Regions from separate parts of the Herbaspirillum sp. 1130 genome, predicted to be linked through region 2. Evidence: predicted binding sites of a transcription regulator. Region 2 holds the regulator's gene; each other region holds the start of a gene.
What was found. The regulator sigma-54, encoded in region 2, starts transcription at its own class of promoters, with help from an activator protein. The targets are predictions, from matches to a motif close to TGGCANGNAANCTGCTTT.

Region 1 (4,196 bases), on a different contig from region 2:
TAGTGGTCCAGCATCATCTTGTGGTTCTCGCGGCCGATGCCGGATTGCTTGTAGCCACCGAAGGCCGCATGCGCCGGATACAGGTGATAGCAGTTGGTCCACACGCGGCCGGCCTGGATTTCGCGGCCCATGCGGAAGGCACGGGTGCCATCGCGGGTCCACAGGCCAGCACCCAGGCCGTACAAGGTGTCATTGGCGATGGCCAGGGCTTCTTCCTCATCCTTGAAGGTGGTCACCGACACCACGGGGCCGAAGATTTCTTCCTGGAAGATGCGCATCTTGTTGTTGCCCTGGAAGACGGTCGGCTTGACGTAGTAACCGGTGGCCAGGTCGCCGCCCAGTTCTTCACGTCCGCCGCCGGCCAGCACCTTGGCGCCTTCCTGCTTGCCGATGTCGATGTAGGAGAGGATTTTTTCCAACTGCTCCTGCGAGGCCTGCGCGCCGATCATGGTGCTCTTGTCCAGCGGGTTGCCCTGTTTGATGGCGGCCACGCGCTTCAAGGCACGTTCGATGAAGCGCTCATAGATCGATTCCTGCACCAGCACGCGCGAGGGGCAGGTGCAGACCTCGCCCTGGTTCAGCGCAAACATGGCGAAGCCTTCCAGGGCCTTGTCGAAGAATTCGTCGTCCTTGTCCAGCACGTCGGCGAAGAAGATGTTGGGCGACTTGCCGCCCAGCTCCAGGGTCACCGGGATCAGGTTCTGCGAGGCGTACTGCATGATCAGGCGGCCGGTAGTGGTCTCGCCGGTGAAGGCGATCTTGGCGATGCGCTTGTTGGAGGCCAGCGGCTTGCCGGCTTCCACACCGAAGCCCTGCACGATGTTGACCACGCCCGGCGGGATCAGGTCGGCGATCAGTTCGATCAGGACCATGATGGAAGCCGGCGTCTGCTCGGCCGGTTTCAGGACCACGCAGTTGCCGGCGGCCAGCGCCGGAGCGAGCTTCCACACCGCCATCAGGATGGGGAAGTTCCACGGGATGATCTGGCCGACCACGCCCAGCGGTTCATGGAAGTGATAGGCGTAGGTGTCGCTGTCGATGGTGCAGATGCTGCCTTCCTGAGTGCGCACGGCGGCGGCGAAATAGCGGAAGTGGTCGATGGCCAACGGGATGTCGGCGGCCATGGTTTCGCGGATGGGCTTGCCGTTGTCCAGGGTTTCGGCGGTGGCCAGCAATTCCAGGTTGGCTTCCATGCGGTCGGCGATCTTGAGCAGCACGTTGGCGCGCTCGGCGGGGGAAGTCTTGCCCCAGCTCTTCTTGGCGGCGTGGGCGGCGTCCAGCGCCAGTTCCACGTCTTCGGCGCTGGAACGCGCCACTTCACAGAAGGCGCGGCCGATCACCGGGCTGATGTTCTCGAAGTATTCGCCCTTGACCGGCGGCACGAATTTGCCACCGATGAAGTTGTCGTAACGTTGCTTGAAGGGATCGCGTACGCCGAGTTTGCTGATGTCTGCCAGGTTCATGTCGTCTCCGTTCGGGTTATGGTTGAAATCCCGCCGCGATCATGGCCGCAGCGGACGTTCACCCCTCAAGATGGCAAATCGCATGCCAGCCTGCAAACCCGCTCTGCAAGCGGCTCTTGCGCCAGCGCCAGTGTCACGCTGTGTCAATCTGGCGCAGCCTGGGACAGCGTGCAGCAACAGCCTGCCACACCCTGAGCGCTTTTCTGAGGACGTAAAAAAACCGGCCAGCGGCCGGTCTTTCGCGATGCGCGGAGATCTGTGGATCAGACGGCATCCGGGCCGGTTTCGCCGGTACGGATACGGATCACCTGCTCCACTTCCTGCACGAAGATCTTGCCGTCGCCGATCTTGCCGGTGCGGGCGGCCTTGATGATGGCGTCCACGGCCTGCTCGACCACCTTGTCGTCCACCACGACCTCGATCTTGACCTTGGGCAGGAAGTCGACCACGTATTCGGCACCGCGATAGAGTTCGGTGTGGCCCTTCTGCCGTCCGAAGCCCTTCACTTCGGTGACCGTCAGGCCCGTGACGCCGACTTCGGCGAGGGATTCACGCACCTCGTCCAGCTTGAACGGTTTGATGATGGCGGTCACTTGTTTCATGGCAATTCCTCTCTTGGTATGTCGTAAAGAAACGATCTCAACGATCTATTGAATAGCGGATACAACCTTTGTTCTTATTTTACTGGCAAGACCGTGGCGTCCTGCCCACTTGCACATTGTCAATCAGGCGTGCCCGGCTTTCAACCTTCTTGAGCCAGCCGGGCCATAAAAAGCCGTTTTTCAGGTCTCCAGATCGGGAATGCGCTCCAGATCCTGCAGCCAGACGGTGGCCTCGCCATCGCTGGGTGCGCGCCAGTCGCCACGCGGCGAGAGCGAGCCGCCCGAACCGACCTTGGGGGCATTGGGCACGCAGGAGCGCTTGAACTGGCTGGTCTTGAAGAACCGATAGACGAAAATGCCCAGGTTTTTCTTGATCTGCGGCAAGGTGTACTGGTTGCGCGCCCCGTGCAGGCCATCCGGCCAGTGGCCGATGCTGCGGTCCTGCCACGCACTGTGCGCCAGGAAGGCCACCTTCGCCGGCGTGAAGCCATAGCGCAAGATGTAGTAGAGATTGAAATCCTGCAGCTCGTAAGGGCCGATGAAATCCTGCGTGCGCTGGCCCGGTTCGCCGTCGGAGGCGCCCGGCACCAGTTCCGGACTGATTTCGGTTTCGAGGATGTGGATCAGCACTTCCGGCTGCTTCAGTTCCAGCGAACCGGATTCCGCCACCCAGCGCACCAGGTGGGTGATGAGGGTCTTGGGTACGCTGGCGTTGACGTTGTAGTGCGACATGTGGTCGCCCACGCCATAGGTGCACCAGCCCAGCGCCAGTTCGGACAGGTCGCCGGTCCCGATGACGATGGCACCGTGATGATTGGCCAGGCGGAACAGGTGATTGGTGCGCTCGCCGGCCTGCACGTTCTCGAAGGTGATGTCATAGACCGGCTCGCCGCGTGAATACGGGTGATCCAGGTCCTTCAGCATCTGTTCGCAGCTGGGGCGGATATCGATCTCCTGCGCCGAACACCCCACTTGCGCCATCAGCTGATGCGCCTGCACCAGCGTGCGGCTGCTGGTGGCGAAGCCCGGCATGGTATAGGCCAGGATGTTGGCGCGCGGCAGGCCCAGCTTGTCCATGGCCTTGGCGCAGACCAGCAGCGCATGGGTCGAATCGAGGCCGCCGGAGACACCGATGACGACCTTCTTGATATTCGAGGAAGACAGGCGCTGCACCAGGGCCTGCACCTGGATGTTGTAGACCTCGCGGCAGCGCAGTTCGCGCTGTTCGGCGTTGGCCGGCACATAGGGGAAGCGCGCGACCCGGCGCTGCAGCGGCAAATCCTGGTCCAGCGGCACCTGCACGTCGAAGCGCACCACTTCAAAGCGGCGCACTTCTTCCGCATGGCGGCGCACCGACTGGCCAAACGTGGTCTGGTGGAAGCGCTCGCGCGAGAGGCGTTCCAGGTCGATGTCGGCATAGATCACGTGACCGCCTTCGGCGAAGCGCTCGGACTCGGCCAGCAGTTCACCGTTCTCGCAGATCAGGGCCTGGCCATCCCAGGCCAGGTCGGTGGTGGACTCGCCATTGCCCGCCGACGAATACAGATAGGCCGCCAGGCAGCGCGCCGATTGCTGCGACACCAGCTGATGGCGGTAACCCGACTTGCCGACCACGATGTTGGAGGCCGACAGGTTCACCAGCACGGTGGCACCGGCCAGCGCGGCGAAGGAGGACGGCGGGATCGGTACCCAGACGTCTTCGCAGATCTCGATATGGAAACGGAAGTCGGGGATATTGCCGATCTCGAACAGCAGATGGCTGCCGAAGTCCACGTCCTGGCCCAGCAGGCGGGTGCGGCGGGTGACGGCGCAATCGGCGCTGCTGAACTGGCGCGCTTCGTAGAATTCGCTGTAGTTGGGCAGGTAGCTCTTGGGCACCACGCCCAGGATGCGGCCGGCATGCACGACCACCGCGCAGTTGTAGAGCTGGTGATCGACCTTCAGCGGCAGGCCGACGATGAGTGCCGGGGCGATGCGCAGGGAAGCTTGCAGCACCGATTGCAATGCCTGCAGGGAAGCCTCCAGCAAGGCACGTTGCTGGAACAGGTCTTCGCAGCTGTAGGCCGACAGGCCCAGTTCGGGGAAGGAAACCAGGGCCGCGCCACGGGCGGCGGCCTGTTCGGCCAAGGCG
Region 2 (4,196 bases):
AATGGTGCCGGCAAGACCACTTCGTTCTACATGATCGTGGGGCTGGTGCCCTCCGATGGTGGCGAGATCGACCTCGATGGCGCGTCCATTTCGCGCATGCCGATCCACAAGCGTGCCACCATGGGCTTGTCCTACCTGCCGCAGGAAGCGTCGGTATTCCGCAAGCTGACGGTGGAAGACAATATCCGCGCCGTGCTGGAACTGCGCCAGGAAGAGGGCAAGCCGCTCTCGCGCGATGAAATCGAAGGCCGCCTCAACAACCTGCTGCACGAACTGCAGATCGAGAAGCTGCGCGAAAGCCAGGCGCTGTCGCTCTCGGGCGGTGAACGCCGGCGCGTCGAGATCGCCCGCGCACTGGCCACCGATCCGCGCTTCGTGCTGCTGGATGAACCGTTCGCCGGTATCGACCCGATTGCCGTGATCGAGATCCAGCGCATCGTGCGCTTCCTGAAGGAACGCGGCATCGGCGTGCTGATCACCGACCACAACGTGCGCGAAACGCTGGGCATCTGTGATCGCGCCTACATCATCAACCAGGGCACGGTGCTGGCCAGCGGCAATCCGGAAGAGATCATCGCCAACGAGTCGGTGCGCCGCGTGTATCTGGGCGAGCATTTCCGCATGTAAGCGGTGCAGTCGGCTTGCCCGATACGCTTGAAGAAATACAGAGTGCACATCACGTAATACGCAACAAGCAATACGCAATACGCAATACGCAACGACCGGCAGAGCAACCAGCGGGCCACGCCGCTTTCAGAAAGACAGATGAAACAGTCGCTCCAGTTACGTACCTCGCAGCACCTCGCATTGACGCCGCAACTGCAGCAGTCGATCAGACTGTTGCAACTGTCGACGCTGGAACTGCACCAGGAACTGGAACAGATCCTCTCCGATAATCCCCTGCTGGAACGCCTCGACGACGCGCTCGACAATTCGGTACGTCTGCTGGCCGATGGCGCGGTCTCCAGTTCGCCCTCCAGCGGCGTTGCCGAAACCAGTCACGAAGGCAGCGGCGAAGCGGCCCCGGCCGCCAGCGATGGCGATTCCAGCTTCGACTACCAGGACAACGCGCCGGAAGCCGGTGTCACGGGGGATGCCGACTGGAGCTTCGACGACGTCGCGCGCAGCGGCAAGTCGCCAGACGATGATGATGCCCGCCCGCAACTCGAAGCGCACGAACTGACCCTGCGCGAACACCTGCTGGAACAGATCCGCGTGACCGCACGCACCCTGCGTGATCGTGCGCTGCTGGAACTGCTCACCGATGCGCTGGACGAGAGCGGCTATCTGGAAGAGCCGCTGGAAGACATCCACGCGCGCCTGCCCGAAGAGCTGGGCATCGACATGGAAGAGCTGTCGATTTCGCTCAAGCTGCTGCAGAGCCTGGACCCGGCGGGTGTCGGTGCGCGCAGTGCCGGCGAATGCCTGGCCCTGCAGATCCGCCGCCTGCCCAAGATTCCCTTCGTGACGCGCAAGCTGGCGCTGAGGATCGTGGAGGATTACCTGCCGCTGTTTGCCCAGCGCGATTTCAACAAGATCAAGAAGGCACTGGATTGCGATGACGAAGACCTGCGTGAAGCGCAGGCCGTGATCCGCCAGTGCCGTCCGCATCCGGGTGCGGAATTCGCGCGTGATGCCTCGGACTATGTGGTGCCGGACGTGATTGTCAAGCAGACAAAGAACGGCTGGCAGGTCATGCTCAACCATGAGGTCATGCCCAAGCTGCGCGTCAATGCGATGTATGCCAGTGCATTGAAGCAAGCCAAGGGAGAAGGTTCGCTGTCGTCGCAGTTGCAGGAAGCCAAGTGGCTCATCAAGAACATGCGGCAACGTTTCGATACAATTTTGCGCGTCGCGCAGGCTATTGTGGAACGTCAAAGAAACTTCTTTTCACATGGGGCAGTGGCCATGCGCCCCCTTGTGCTGCGTGAAATTGCTGATACACTGGGTCTACACGAGAGCACCATCTCTCGCGTGACGACTCAGAAATACATGCTCACTCCGCATGGAATGTTTGAGTTGAAATACTTCTTCGGTAGCCATGTCGCGACTGAAACCGGAGGTGAAGCTTCCTCCACCGCGATACGGGCGCTGATCAAACAGTTGATAGGAGCCGAGAACCCGCAGACCCCATTATCCGATAGCAAGATTGCGGATATGCTGGCAGAACAAGGCATGGTGGTCGCGCGACGCACAGTCGCCAAATACCGCGAAGTGTTGAAGATTCCGCCGGTCAATCTCCGCAAGTCCCTCTGAGTTTTTCCTCAGTTTTTCTGCAGTACCGTTGCTGTGTTCAGGCAAGCATCCTACTGATGCCCGCGCCATCCGACACGAAGACCGTGCCCGTGGTACAGCTGCAGCAGGATCGATTGCACGAACCTCCAGTGACTTCACGATAGGAGTCTTGTATGAATCTGACCATCAGTGGACACCACCTCGAACTGACCCCCGCCATCCGGGAATACGTGCAAAGCAAGCTCTCGCGTATCAAGCGCCATTTCGACAACGTGATCGACGTCAGCGTGATCCTGAGCGTAGATAAACTCACAGAAAAGGAAAAGCGCCAAAAAGCGGAAATCAACGTCCACATCAAGGGGAAGGATCTACATGCGGAAAGCATCGCACACGACCTCTACGCTGCCATTGACACGCTGATCGACAAGCTCGATCGCCAGGTCATCAAGCACAAGGACAAGTTGCAGGAGCATCACTCCATGGCCAAGCGCCTGCCGGACGAAACGCCGGAGGATGCGGTGGCCGGAGCGGCATAAGCCAGGACACCCTCGGCAAGCTGCCTCGCAGCCGCAAGGCTGCTGAGAAAGCCAGCCGGATTTCATGAGGAAGGGGCGCGCAAGCGCCCTTTTTCATTTCCGGCCGCCGAACTGGCCAAGCCTGTGGAAAAGATATAAATCATTGCGTAAAGCAACTTTTCCACCGCCGCTGCTGACGATGAGGCAAGGGACGGCTTGAATGTCTTCACGGCACCCTCATCTTCAACACAAGAATTTGCATACGATATAAATAATTTCCTCGATGCAATTTTTTGCCCGTTCAGACAGGCCACCCGCATGCAGGCGATTTCAACGCGCCCGCCGGCTTTTCCCTATAATGTCGGGCAATCCCATTTTTAAAGGCACAGCCATGAGCGACGTCCAATCCTGGATCAAAGAAACCGTGACCCAAAACCCCGTGGTGCTGTTCATGAAGGGCACTGCACAGTTCCCCCAATGCGGCTTTTCCGGCAAGGCCATCCAGCTGCTGAAGGCCAGCGGTGCCGAGAACATCGTCACCGTCAACGTGCTGGAAAGCCCGGACGTGCGCCAGGGCATCAAGGAATACTCGAACTGGCCGACCATTCCCCAGCTGTACGTGAAGGGCGAATTCGTCGGCGGCTCCGACATCATGACCGAGATGTACGAGTCCGGCGAACTGCAGACCCTGATCAAGGGCTGAGTTTTACTTGCCTGACTGACTCATGAGCAGTTCTTCCAGCCAGCCGCGCCAGCGCCTGATCGTTGCGATCACCGGTGCCACCGGTGCCATCTATGGCGTGCGGCTGCTGGAGCATCTGCGCAAGCATGGCCAGGTGGAAACGCACCTGATGGTGTCCGAAGCTGGCGTGCTCAATCTGCACCAGGAACTGGACATGCGGCGCAAGGATGTGGAAGCGCTGGCCGATGTGGTGCACAACGTGCGCGATGTCGGCGCCTGCATCGCCAGCGGCTCGTTCGCCTCCACCGGCATGGTGGTGGCGCCCTGTTCGATGAAGACCCTGGCCGCCGTAGCGCATGGACTGTCCGACAACCTCATCACCCGCGCTGCGGATGTGGTCCTGAAAGAACGCCGCCGGCTGGTGCTGATGGTGCGCGAGACCCCGTTCAATCTGGCCCATCTGCGCAACATGACATCCGTCACCGAAATGGGCGGCGTGATCTTCCCGCCCCTGCCCGGCTTCTACCAGCGCCCTGCTTCCATGGAAGAGATGGTGGACCACACGCTGGGACGCGTACTGGACATGTTCGGGATTTCCATGCAGTTGACGCCGGAGTGGCAGGGCATGAAGGGCGGCACAGAGTGATGCGCTAGCCTTTATTACGTTCGTGCAAAAAAATGGCCGCAGCTCATCACTGCGGCCATTTCTTCATCTGGCGAATATAAACCGGCTCACCCCCGCCCGATATACGGCATCTTGGTCG
Region 3 (4,196 bases), on a different contig from region 2:
CCGTTTCGAGCCACACGCGGCCTTTCTCGGAACACTTGTTGATGATGGCGGTGAGCCGCATGTGCTCGCCACGATCCAGCGCCAGCACGGCCCCCAGCATCGACAGCCAGATGAACAGAATCGAGGCCAGTTCATCCGACCATACCAGGGGGTCATGCAGCGCATAGCGGTAGATCACGCCGGTCAGCAGCACCACGGTTTCAGCCACCACCAGGGCGGCCGCCACGGCACCGACCACGTGCATCACCATGCGATTGAATGCGACCAGCGCGCGCGCAGCCGGGTTCATGTTGACCGGGGCGCGGTAAGTCATTGCAGCTTCCATCATCAAGCTCCAGCGAAATGGATTCAGGGCGGGAGCGCTGCCCTCACGGCGAGGGCAGCGCTCCGGCGCACGGGCTCATGCAGGCATGAGCACCGGCAAACGAAGCGCTCAGGCCAGCTTGCCGGTGTACTTTTCCAGCAGGGCCCAGGGCTCGTCGCCGAACTTCTTCTTCCACTCGGCATAGAAGCCGGCACTGCGCAGCTTGGCGCGGAAGGAATCGGCATCGGCATTGTTGAAGGCCAGACCCTTGCCCTTCATTTCATCGACCAGCGAATCGTTGAGCTTGCGCACGTCGGCACGCTGGTTCATGGCGGCTTCGTTGATGATGCGGGCCATCATGTCTTGCAGATCCTTGGGCAGGCGCTCGAAGGATTTCTTGTTGCCCAGGAACCAGAAGCCATCCCACATGTGGTTGGTGATGGAGCAGTACTTCTGCACTTCGTAGAGCTTGGCGGTGGAGATGATGGCCATGGGGTTTTCCTGGCCTTCCACGATCTTGGTCTGCAGGGCCGAATAGACTTCGGCGAAGTTGATCGAGGTCGGTGCCGCATCGAAGGCCTTGAACATCGAGGTCCACAGCGGGCTGGGCGGCACGCGCAGCTTCATGCCCTTGAGGTCGTCGGCCGCCTTGATGGGCTTGGTGCTGTTGGTGATCTGGCGATAGCCGTTGTCCCAGATCTTTTCAAAGGCGAACAGCGTGGACTTGGCTTCGATCTGCTTGCGCACGTGCGCACCCAGTTCGCCATCCATGGCCGGCCAGACCTGGCTGTAATCCTTGAAGGCAAAACCGATGCCGGAGATCTGCGCGGCCGGCACCAGCGTGCCCAGGATCAGCGGCGAGAGCGTGAAGAAATCAATGGCGCCCGCACGCACCTGCGAGAGCATGTCGGTATCGGTGCCCAGCTGGTTGTTGGGATAGAGCTGCAGTTCGATGCGGCCCTTGGATTGTTCCGCGATGGCCGCGGCCATTTCCTTGGCGCGCGCATTCATCGGGTGTGTCACCGGCAGATTGTTGGCGTACTTGAAGGTGAACTCGGCCGCATGCGCGGAGGTCGATACCAGGCCGGTAGCGGCGGCAGCCGAGGCCACCGAAGCCGTCTTCAGAAAATGGCGGCGCGTGATCTTGCCAGTGGATTGTTCCATCTGCTTGTCTCCTGTCTGTCTGTTTGTAATTTTGAAAATCGCTGAATCCGGCGCTACCAGGGGTGCTGGATCGGGCGTGCAGCTCCCTGTTCCGGGTGGTCAACACTGCCTGTGCCTCGACAGAGCAAATTGGATGCCAAGCCTCCGGTCTTCCCTTGTCGGCATGGCGCTCCCCCTCTCCCTCAACGGCACTGCGCCTGTATTCTCTGCGATAAGGGCGGGCCTGTACAAGCGCGCAATCATCGCCGCCGCCATTTATTTGCGCGCAGCGTGACTGCGACACCTGTCGCAGAAGTGTCGCTGCACTGTCGCAGCGGTCGACACCTGTTCATGCTGCTCATGGGCAATAACGCATCCATCAGACTGCTGCAGCGCAATGATTTACGTTAACGTAAAGTACGTGATATCTTCATGCGGTCGGCGGGCACTGCCCTGTTCCGTTGGATTTTTCCTGCATTTCGGGAATGAGCGGGCGGCCTGCCGGACACATCAGCACGCATCAACATCAACAACAAAGCGAGACCCGGCGCGGCTTTGCGCCGGCACTCTCAGGAGACGGGCAAGATGCAGGCCGGCACCTGGCGCGATGCGCCATCACCGGCTGCGCGATGCCGAGGCAAGGGATGCGCAACACCGGCTGCATGCGGTGGCGCGAGCGGTCCTGCGCGTGGCATCGATTTTGCATATTGCCCCTGTGTGTAACGGAGCGACCCCGCTCCATTGACCCCGTGACTACGGACACAAGGACAACCCCATGACTGTTTCTGCATCCTCACCCTGCATCACCGGCTGGAACCATTCGCAGTTCGGCAAGCTCGACGGCATCGATCCGGAAGTGCTGATCGGCCAGGTCGCCAAGGCCGCCATCGAACACGCCGGGCTGCAACCGGAAGACATCGACTCGGTGCACTTCGGCACCTTCAATGCCGGTTTCCTGTACCAGGATTTCCCTTCCTCGCTGGTGCTCAACACGCTGCCGCAGCTGCGCTTCAAACCCGCCACGCGCTTGGAGAATGCCTGCGCCACCGGTTCGGCGGCGATCCATTCGGGCCTGCAGGCGATCAAGGCTGGCGAATCGAAACACGTGCTGGTGATCGGCTTCGAGAAGATGACCGAACTGGCCACCGCGCAAGTGGGCGAGGTGCTGCTCAAGGCCTGCTACGCCAAGGAAGAAGCGGGCATTCCGGGTGGCTTTGCCGGCGTCTTCGGCAAGATCGCGCAGAGCTACTTCGAGCGCTTCGGCGACCAGTCCGATGCGCTGGCGATGATCGCGGCCAAGAATCACAAGAACGGCATGGTCAATCCCTATGCGCACATGCGCAAGGATTTCGGTTTCGATTTCTGCCGCACGGTCTCCGACAAGAATCCGTATGTGGCCGGTCCGCTCAAGCGCACCGACTGCTCGCTCATTTCCGATGGTGCAGCTGCCCTCGTCATCAGCGCTGCCGATGTGGCCAAGTCCATGCCGCGCGCGGTGCAGTTCCGTGCGGCGGTCCACGTCAATGATTTCCTGCCGTTGTCGCGCCGAGATCCAACCCGCTTCGAAGCGGCCGAGCTGGCCTGGAAGAAGGCGCTGGGCGCAGCCAGCCTGAGCCTCGATGATCTGTCGCTGGTGGAGACGCACGACTGCTTCACCGTGGCCGAACTGCTGGAATACGAAGCCATGGGCCTGGCCCCGCACGGCCAGGGCGCACGCGTGATTGCCGAAGGCATCACCGCCAAGGACGGCAAGCTGCCGGTCAATCCCTCGGGCGGGCTGAAGTCCAAGGGCCATCCGGTCGGTGCCACCGGTGTCTCGATGCACGTGATGGCGGCCATGCAGGCATCCCATGATGCGGGCGACATGCAGATCGCCAATGCGCGCTATGCCGGCGTGTTCAACATGGGCGGCGCGGCGGTGGCCAACTATGTGAGCATCCTGGAGCGTGTGAACTGAAAATGCGGTAGCAGCACCGGCGCGCCGTCCTGTCGTTGAAGGCCGGTGCGCCGCATGAAGTGATGTACAAAAAACAGAACAAGGCAGCACGCCAATTTCCATCAGAATTCCATCAGAAGAATCGGGACGAGTGAGACGATGTTAAGCAAAGTGATGAACCTGGGCCGCCTGCTCTCGGACGTGGCGCGCCGCTTTCCGGAGGAGCCGGGACTGATCCTGGCGCAAGGCGCAGCCGATGGCAGCGACCGCCTGATCCCCTGGCGCGAGATCAATGCCCGTGTCGATGCGCTGGCCCATGCCCTCACCCGGCGCGGCGTCAAAAAGGGCGACAAGATGCTGGTCCACTCGCGCAACAACCAGCAGATCTTCGAGAGTGCCTGGGCCGCCTTCAAGATGGGCGTGGTCTGGGTGCCGACCAATTTCCGCATCACGCCGCCCGAGGCCGCCTATCTCGGCCAGTCCAGCGGCGCCTGCGTGATGCTGTATGACCGCGGTTTCGCACCGTATGTCGATGCGGTCAAAGCCGCCTCGCCAGCACTTGAACACGTGGTGGCCCTGGCCGACGCACGGCCGGGCGAACTCGATTACGAAACCCTGGTGGCCGATGGCAGCGGCGAAACCTTCCGCGAGGCCGAAGTCGATTACGACGATCCGCTGTGGTTCTTCTACACCTCCGGCACTACCGGCCATCCCAAGGCGGGCATGCTCTCGCACGGCCAGATGGCCTTCGTGGTGACCAATCACCTGGCCGACCTGATGCCGGGCCTCACGCATCAATCGCGCTCGCTGGTA
Region 4 (4,196 bases), on a different contig from region 2:
GGTAGCTGCAGCCGCAGTGGTCAGTGCGTGTTTGCGTGCGTTCTCTCGCGCCGATGGATCTGATTGAACTCATCTCCGGCAAGCTCAGTGCGTTGAGGGCGGGGACGGAGATGGCGCGCAGGGAGTTGGGGGCCTGAAATTTGCGCGAGCAGATCAATGTATTGGTGATGCTGCCAATTCTTCGGTCACGCGTTTATTCAAGGCACCGCCAGCCTGGTAGTTTTCGGTAATCAACTTGACGTGAGTTTTGAGTTCGGGAACATACCAGAATGCGTCGTACATTCTGCCGCTGGCCGACTGTTGCGTGCTGGCGTTTCGGCTGGCGGAAATGGCCACTGAACCTGCCTGAGTGCTGGTGACGGTGGAAGTGGCGACGGCGGCAGTCGGATTGAATTCCTTGCTCCATTCGCCTTCCATTTCCACTTTGATTGCATGGTAGGTACCAGCCGGTACTTTGATATCGACCCAGCCCAAGACCGTGTAATTTTTGGTGATGTGCTGCACCTTCGTGCGTGCATCAGGGTTGGCGGTATCGTATTCCACTTTCCAGGTCTTGCCCGGTTTGAGCGGGAAATCATAGGGACGATTGGTAACGGTATTCTTGCCATTGATGTTTTGCACCACGGCCCAGTCGGCATTGCGCAACAATTCCTTGGGTGGCAGATTGGAGTCTTCCGCCTTGGCGGAAATGACCATGGTCTTGCTGCCGGAGCGGACAATGGCGACGTCCCATTTCCTGGTGGTAGAGCCGAGTATGCCCGTGTTTTGTTCTTCGGTGGCTTGATAGACCCAGGCATCACCCTCCTGCAACGATGGCGCATCGGCAGTTTGGGCGTAACTGGCGCCAGCGCACAGCAAGGATGCGCTGGCAGCAAGATAGCCGATGATGGGACGGGTTTTTATCATCGAGTGTCCTCGTGAAGTCGTTGTTGTTGTGTAATTGGCGTCGCGCAGATGTATGCGGTCAATGCATTGATAGTGCTGTGATGGCAAAACAGCTGCAGCGATCATACGGCCTCTGGCTTTCAAATCACTGACTGATCATTCTCATTCGGATCGGTGCACTGACCACTCCTTGAGAGGGGGCAGATGGGGCCTGGCTACAATCGATTTTCCATATGAAAAGGCCACCGAATGGTGGCCTTTTCAAAAGCGTCGACGCTTTGGTGATTGCAGTTTTATTTCAGTTCCGAGGAGTCCGATCGATTCGAATGGGCTCGCCAGATTTCATTGGTGCTAATCACAGGCTCACCAGCTGGTCTCCCTCTCCGCCGTAGAAGAAATCTTGTGAATGGCCAGATCGGCCCCTTCAAATTCCTGCTCCGGATCCAGCCGTATCCCCACTGCCTTCTTCAGCAAGCCGTAGACGATCCATCCGCCCGCTGCCGCAATGGCGATTCCCATGATGCTGCCGATGAGCTGCGACATGAACGACACGCCACCGCGTCCGCCCAGCGCCTGCAAGCCGAAGATACCCGCCGCAAGACCGCCCCACAGTCCGCACAAGCCATGCAGCGGCCACACGCCCAGCACATCGTCGATCTTCCACTTGTTCTGGGTGCGGGTGAACATCCACACGAAAATCGCCCCCGCAATGCCGCCGGTAACCAGTGCACCCAGCGGATGCATCAGGTCCGAGCCGGCGCACACCGCCACCAGGCCGGCCAGCGGGCCGTTGTAGGCGAAGCCGGGATCGTTGCGGCCCATCAGCAGCGCCACCAGCGTGCCGCCGGCCATGGCCATGAGCGAATTCATGGCGACCAGGCCATTCATCTTGTCCAAGGTCTGCGCGCTCATCACGTTGAAGCCGAACCAGCCCACCGTCAGAATCCACGCACCCAAGGCCAGGAAAGGAATGTTGGAGGGCGGATGCGCCGCCACCGCGCCTTCCTTGCTGTAGCGGCCACGGCGTGCGCCCAGCAGCAGGACCGCAGGCAGCGCGATCCAGCCACCCACCGCGTGGACCACGATGGACCCGGCGAAGTCATGGAACTCGGCACCGAAGGTGGCCGCCAGCCAGGCTTGCACGCCCAGGTGCTGGTTCCACGCGATACCTTCGAAGAAGGGATAGACCAGTCCCACCAGCACCGCCGTGGCGATCAGCTGCGGATTGAATTTGGAACGCTCGGCAATGCCGCCCGAGATGATCGCCGGGATGGCCGCCGCGAAGGTCAGCAGGAAGAAGAATTTCACCAGCTCGAAACCGCTGCGCTCGGCCAGTGTTTCGGCACCGGCAAAGAAGCTCACGCCGTAAGCCACGTAATAGCCGATGAAGAAATAGACGATGGTCGACACCGCGAAGTCGGCCAGGATTTTCACCAGGGCATTGACCTGGTTCTTCTTGCGCACCGTCCCCAGTTCCAGAAAGGCAAAGCCGGCATGCATGGCCAGGATCATGATCGCCCCCAGCAAAATGAAGAGGGCGTCTGCGCCGTTTTTGTGATCGTCCACCAGAAAATCTCCCAAAAAGTGTGCAAGAAAATGCTTGAAAGCCACGACTAAAGCAATTTCCGTTCCATTTTGGTGAAAAATTCACAGTGCCTTGATTCGAAAAGATTTTTTCGGTGCGCCTGTACGATGTCAGGCACCGATATGCACGAACTCCGTGCATATCGGTGCCGGGTAGCGAGGGTGGGCTGCATTTTGGTGCGTTGGCTGCCAGGCCCTGTCTACCTATCGCTGCTTATGTCCGCTTCGGTTTGGTCAGCGCGTCAATGAAGCCTGCGATCTGCTGCGCCACCGCCTCCGGGTCTTCCAATGGTGACAAGTGGCCCACGCCGGGCAAGATGTGCAGTGCCGCCTGCGGAATGCGCGGCAAAAGCTCTGCCTGCAGCGTCGCGATCCGGTCCACCTGGTCGTGCTCGCCCGAGATGACGAGCGTGGGCACGTCGATGAGGGCCACCTCCGCGGTGATGTCCTCCGCCATCGCCACGTTGGGCCAGGCGTGCTTGGCCTGCGGCGCAGCCTGCAAGCTATCCTCGATGACCTGTGCACGGCGGGCCGCCGTCAGCGGTTGTGCCGTCAGCACATGATCGATCACGAACTCCACCGATTCGCGCGTCTGGTAGGCACCCACCAGCATGGCGCGCTGTTCAGCGGAGAGCAGCATGGGCGAAGGCGGGGACGGTGCCACCAGGATCAGCCCTTCGATCCCGTGCGGCCGGCGCGAGGCCATCAGCTGCGCCACCTTGCCACCCATGGAGTGGCCGACCAGGACATAGCGCTGCAGTCCCAGCGCGGCAATGACACCCTCGGCATCGGCGGCCAGGTCGGCAATCCGGTAGCCCTCGGCCGGCGCATCAGAGCGGCCCCAGCCGCGATGGTCGGTGGCAACGATGCGGCCGCGGTGCGCAAGTCGCGCGGCTACCGCATCCCAAGTCCGCGACGAGCCGCCGTAGTAATGCAGGAACACCAGCGCCAGTTCGCCGCTGCCCTGCAGGGCAACATGGATGCGCGTTCCGTTGGTTTCGATATGCATGTGTCTGCTCCTTTGTGATGGGGGGAGAGTCAATGGTAGATTCCATGCGAAAAATTTATAATTGGCAGATTATTAGTCACAGTCGATACTCAGATGATCGAATAGGGAGCTGCATGGACAAACTGATGAGCCTCAATGTCTTCGTGGCCGCAGTGGAGGAGGGCAGTTTTGCCGGGGCCGCGCGTCGCTTCGCGCTGTCGCCGGCGATGGCGGGCAAGCACGTCAGCCAGATCGAGGCGGAGCTGGGGGCGCGTCTGTTTCAGCGCACTACGCGCCGCCTGAGCCTCACCGATGTGGGCCGGACGTATTTCGAGCGTTGCCGCCAGATCCTCGCGGCATTCGATGAGGCGAACCGCGAAGCGACTGCCGTGCAATGTAGCGCACGCGGCCTGCTGCGGGTGGCGGTGCCGGTGACTTTCGGCGCGATGCACCTGGGCCCGGTCGTTGCGCGCTATCTGGCGGATCACCCGGAGGTCAACGTCGAGGTCGTGCTCGGCGACCGCTATGTCGATCTGATCGATGCGGGCGTGGATGTGGCCATCCGCATCGGAAAGCTCGACGATCCTGCGCTGGTCACGCGCCGGTTGGCACCCTGCAGCATGATTGCCTGCGCCTCCCCCGGCCTGATCGCGCAGCATGGCCTGCCTGCCACGCCGGAAGCCTTGTCGCGCCTGCCGCGTCTGGCCTTCAGTGACGCGGTGTCTGCCGGAGACTGGAC

Region 1: adh (aldehyde dehydrogenase) is a predicted target of sigma-54. The motif match lies at 1,534-1,551, and genes of this name have one in related genera.
Region 3: JOD78_RS21115 (acetyl-CoA acetyltransferase) is a predicted target of sigma-54. The motif match lies at 2,137-2,154, and genes of this name have one in related genera.
Region 4: JOD78_RS10855 (ammonium transporter) is a predicted target of sigma-54. The motif match lies at 2,501-2,518, and genes of this name have one in related genera.

Annotation. Positions count from the first base shown of each region.
Region 1 is NZ_JAFICQ010000001.1:17,470-21,665, reverse strand. Features, by position in the region: gene adh (aldehyde dehydrogenase) at 1-1,463, opposite strand, end outside; gene JOD78_RS00085 (P-II family nitrogen regulator) at 1,727-2,065, opposite strand; gene JOD78_RS00080 (NAD(+) synthase) at 2,246-4,196, opposite strand, start outside.
Region 2 is NZ_JAFICQ010000008.1:109,013-113,208, forward strand. Features, by position in the region: gene lptB (LPS export ABC transporter ATP-binding protein) at 1-627, shown strand, start outside; gene JOD78_RS27320 (RNA polymerase factor sigma-54) at 766-2,256, shown strand; gene raiA (ribosome-associated translation inhibitor RaiA) at 2,409-2,771, shown strand; gene JOD78_RS27330 (hypothetical protein) at 2,834-2,980, opposite strand; gene grxD (Grx4 family monothiol glutaredoxin) at 3,142-3,453, shown strand; gene JOD78_RS27340 (UbiX family flavin prenyltransferase) at 3,476-4,078, shown strand; gene JOD78_RS27345 (SDR family oxidoreductase) at 4,165-4,196, opposite strand, start outside.
Region 3 is NZ_JAFICQ010000004.1:725,369-729,564, forward strand. Features, by position in the region: gene JOD78_RS21105 (TRAP transporter large permease subunit) at 1-328, opposite strand, end outside; gene JOD78_RS21110 (TRAP transporter substrate-binding protein) at 434-1,468, opposite strand; gene JOD78_RS21115 (acetyl-CoA acetyltransferase) at 2,223-3,404, shown strand; gene JOD78_RS21120 (acyl-CoA synthetase) at 3,525-4,196, shown strand, end outside.
Region 4 is NZ_JAFICQ010000002.1:452,640-456,835, forward strand. Features, by position in the region: gene JOD78_RS10845 (MFS transporter) at 1-67, shown strand, start outside; gene JOD78_RS10850 (hypothetical protein) at 154-1,011, opposite strand; gene JOD78_RS10855 (ammonium transporter) at 1,249-2,451, opposite strand; gene JOD78_RS10860 (alpha/beta hydrolase) at 2,684-3,478, opposite strand; gene JOD78_RS10865 (LysR family transcriptional regulator) at 3,592-4,196, shown strand, end outside.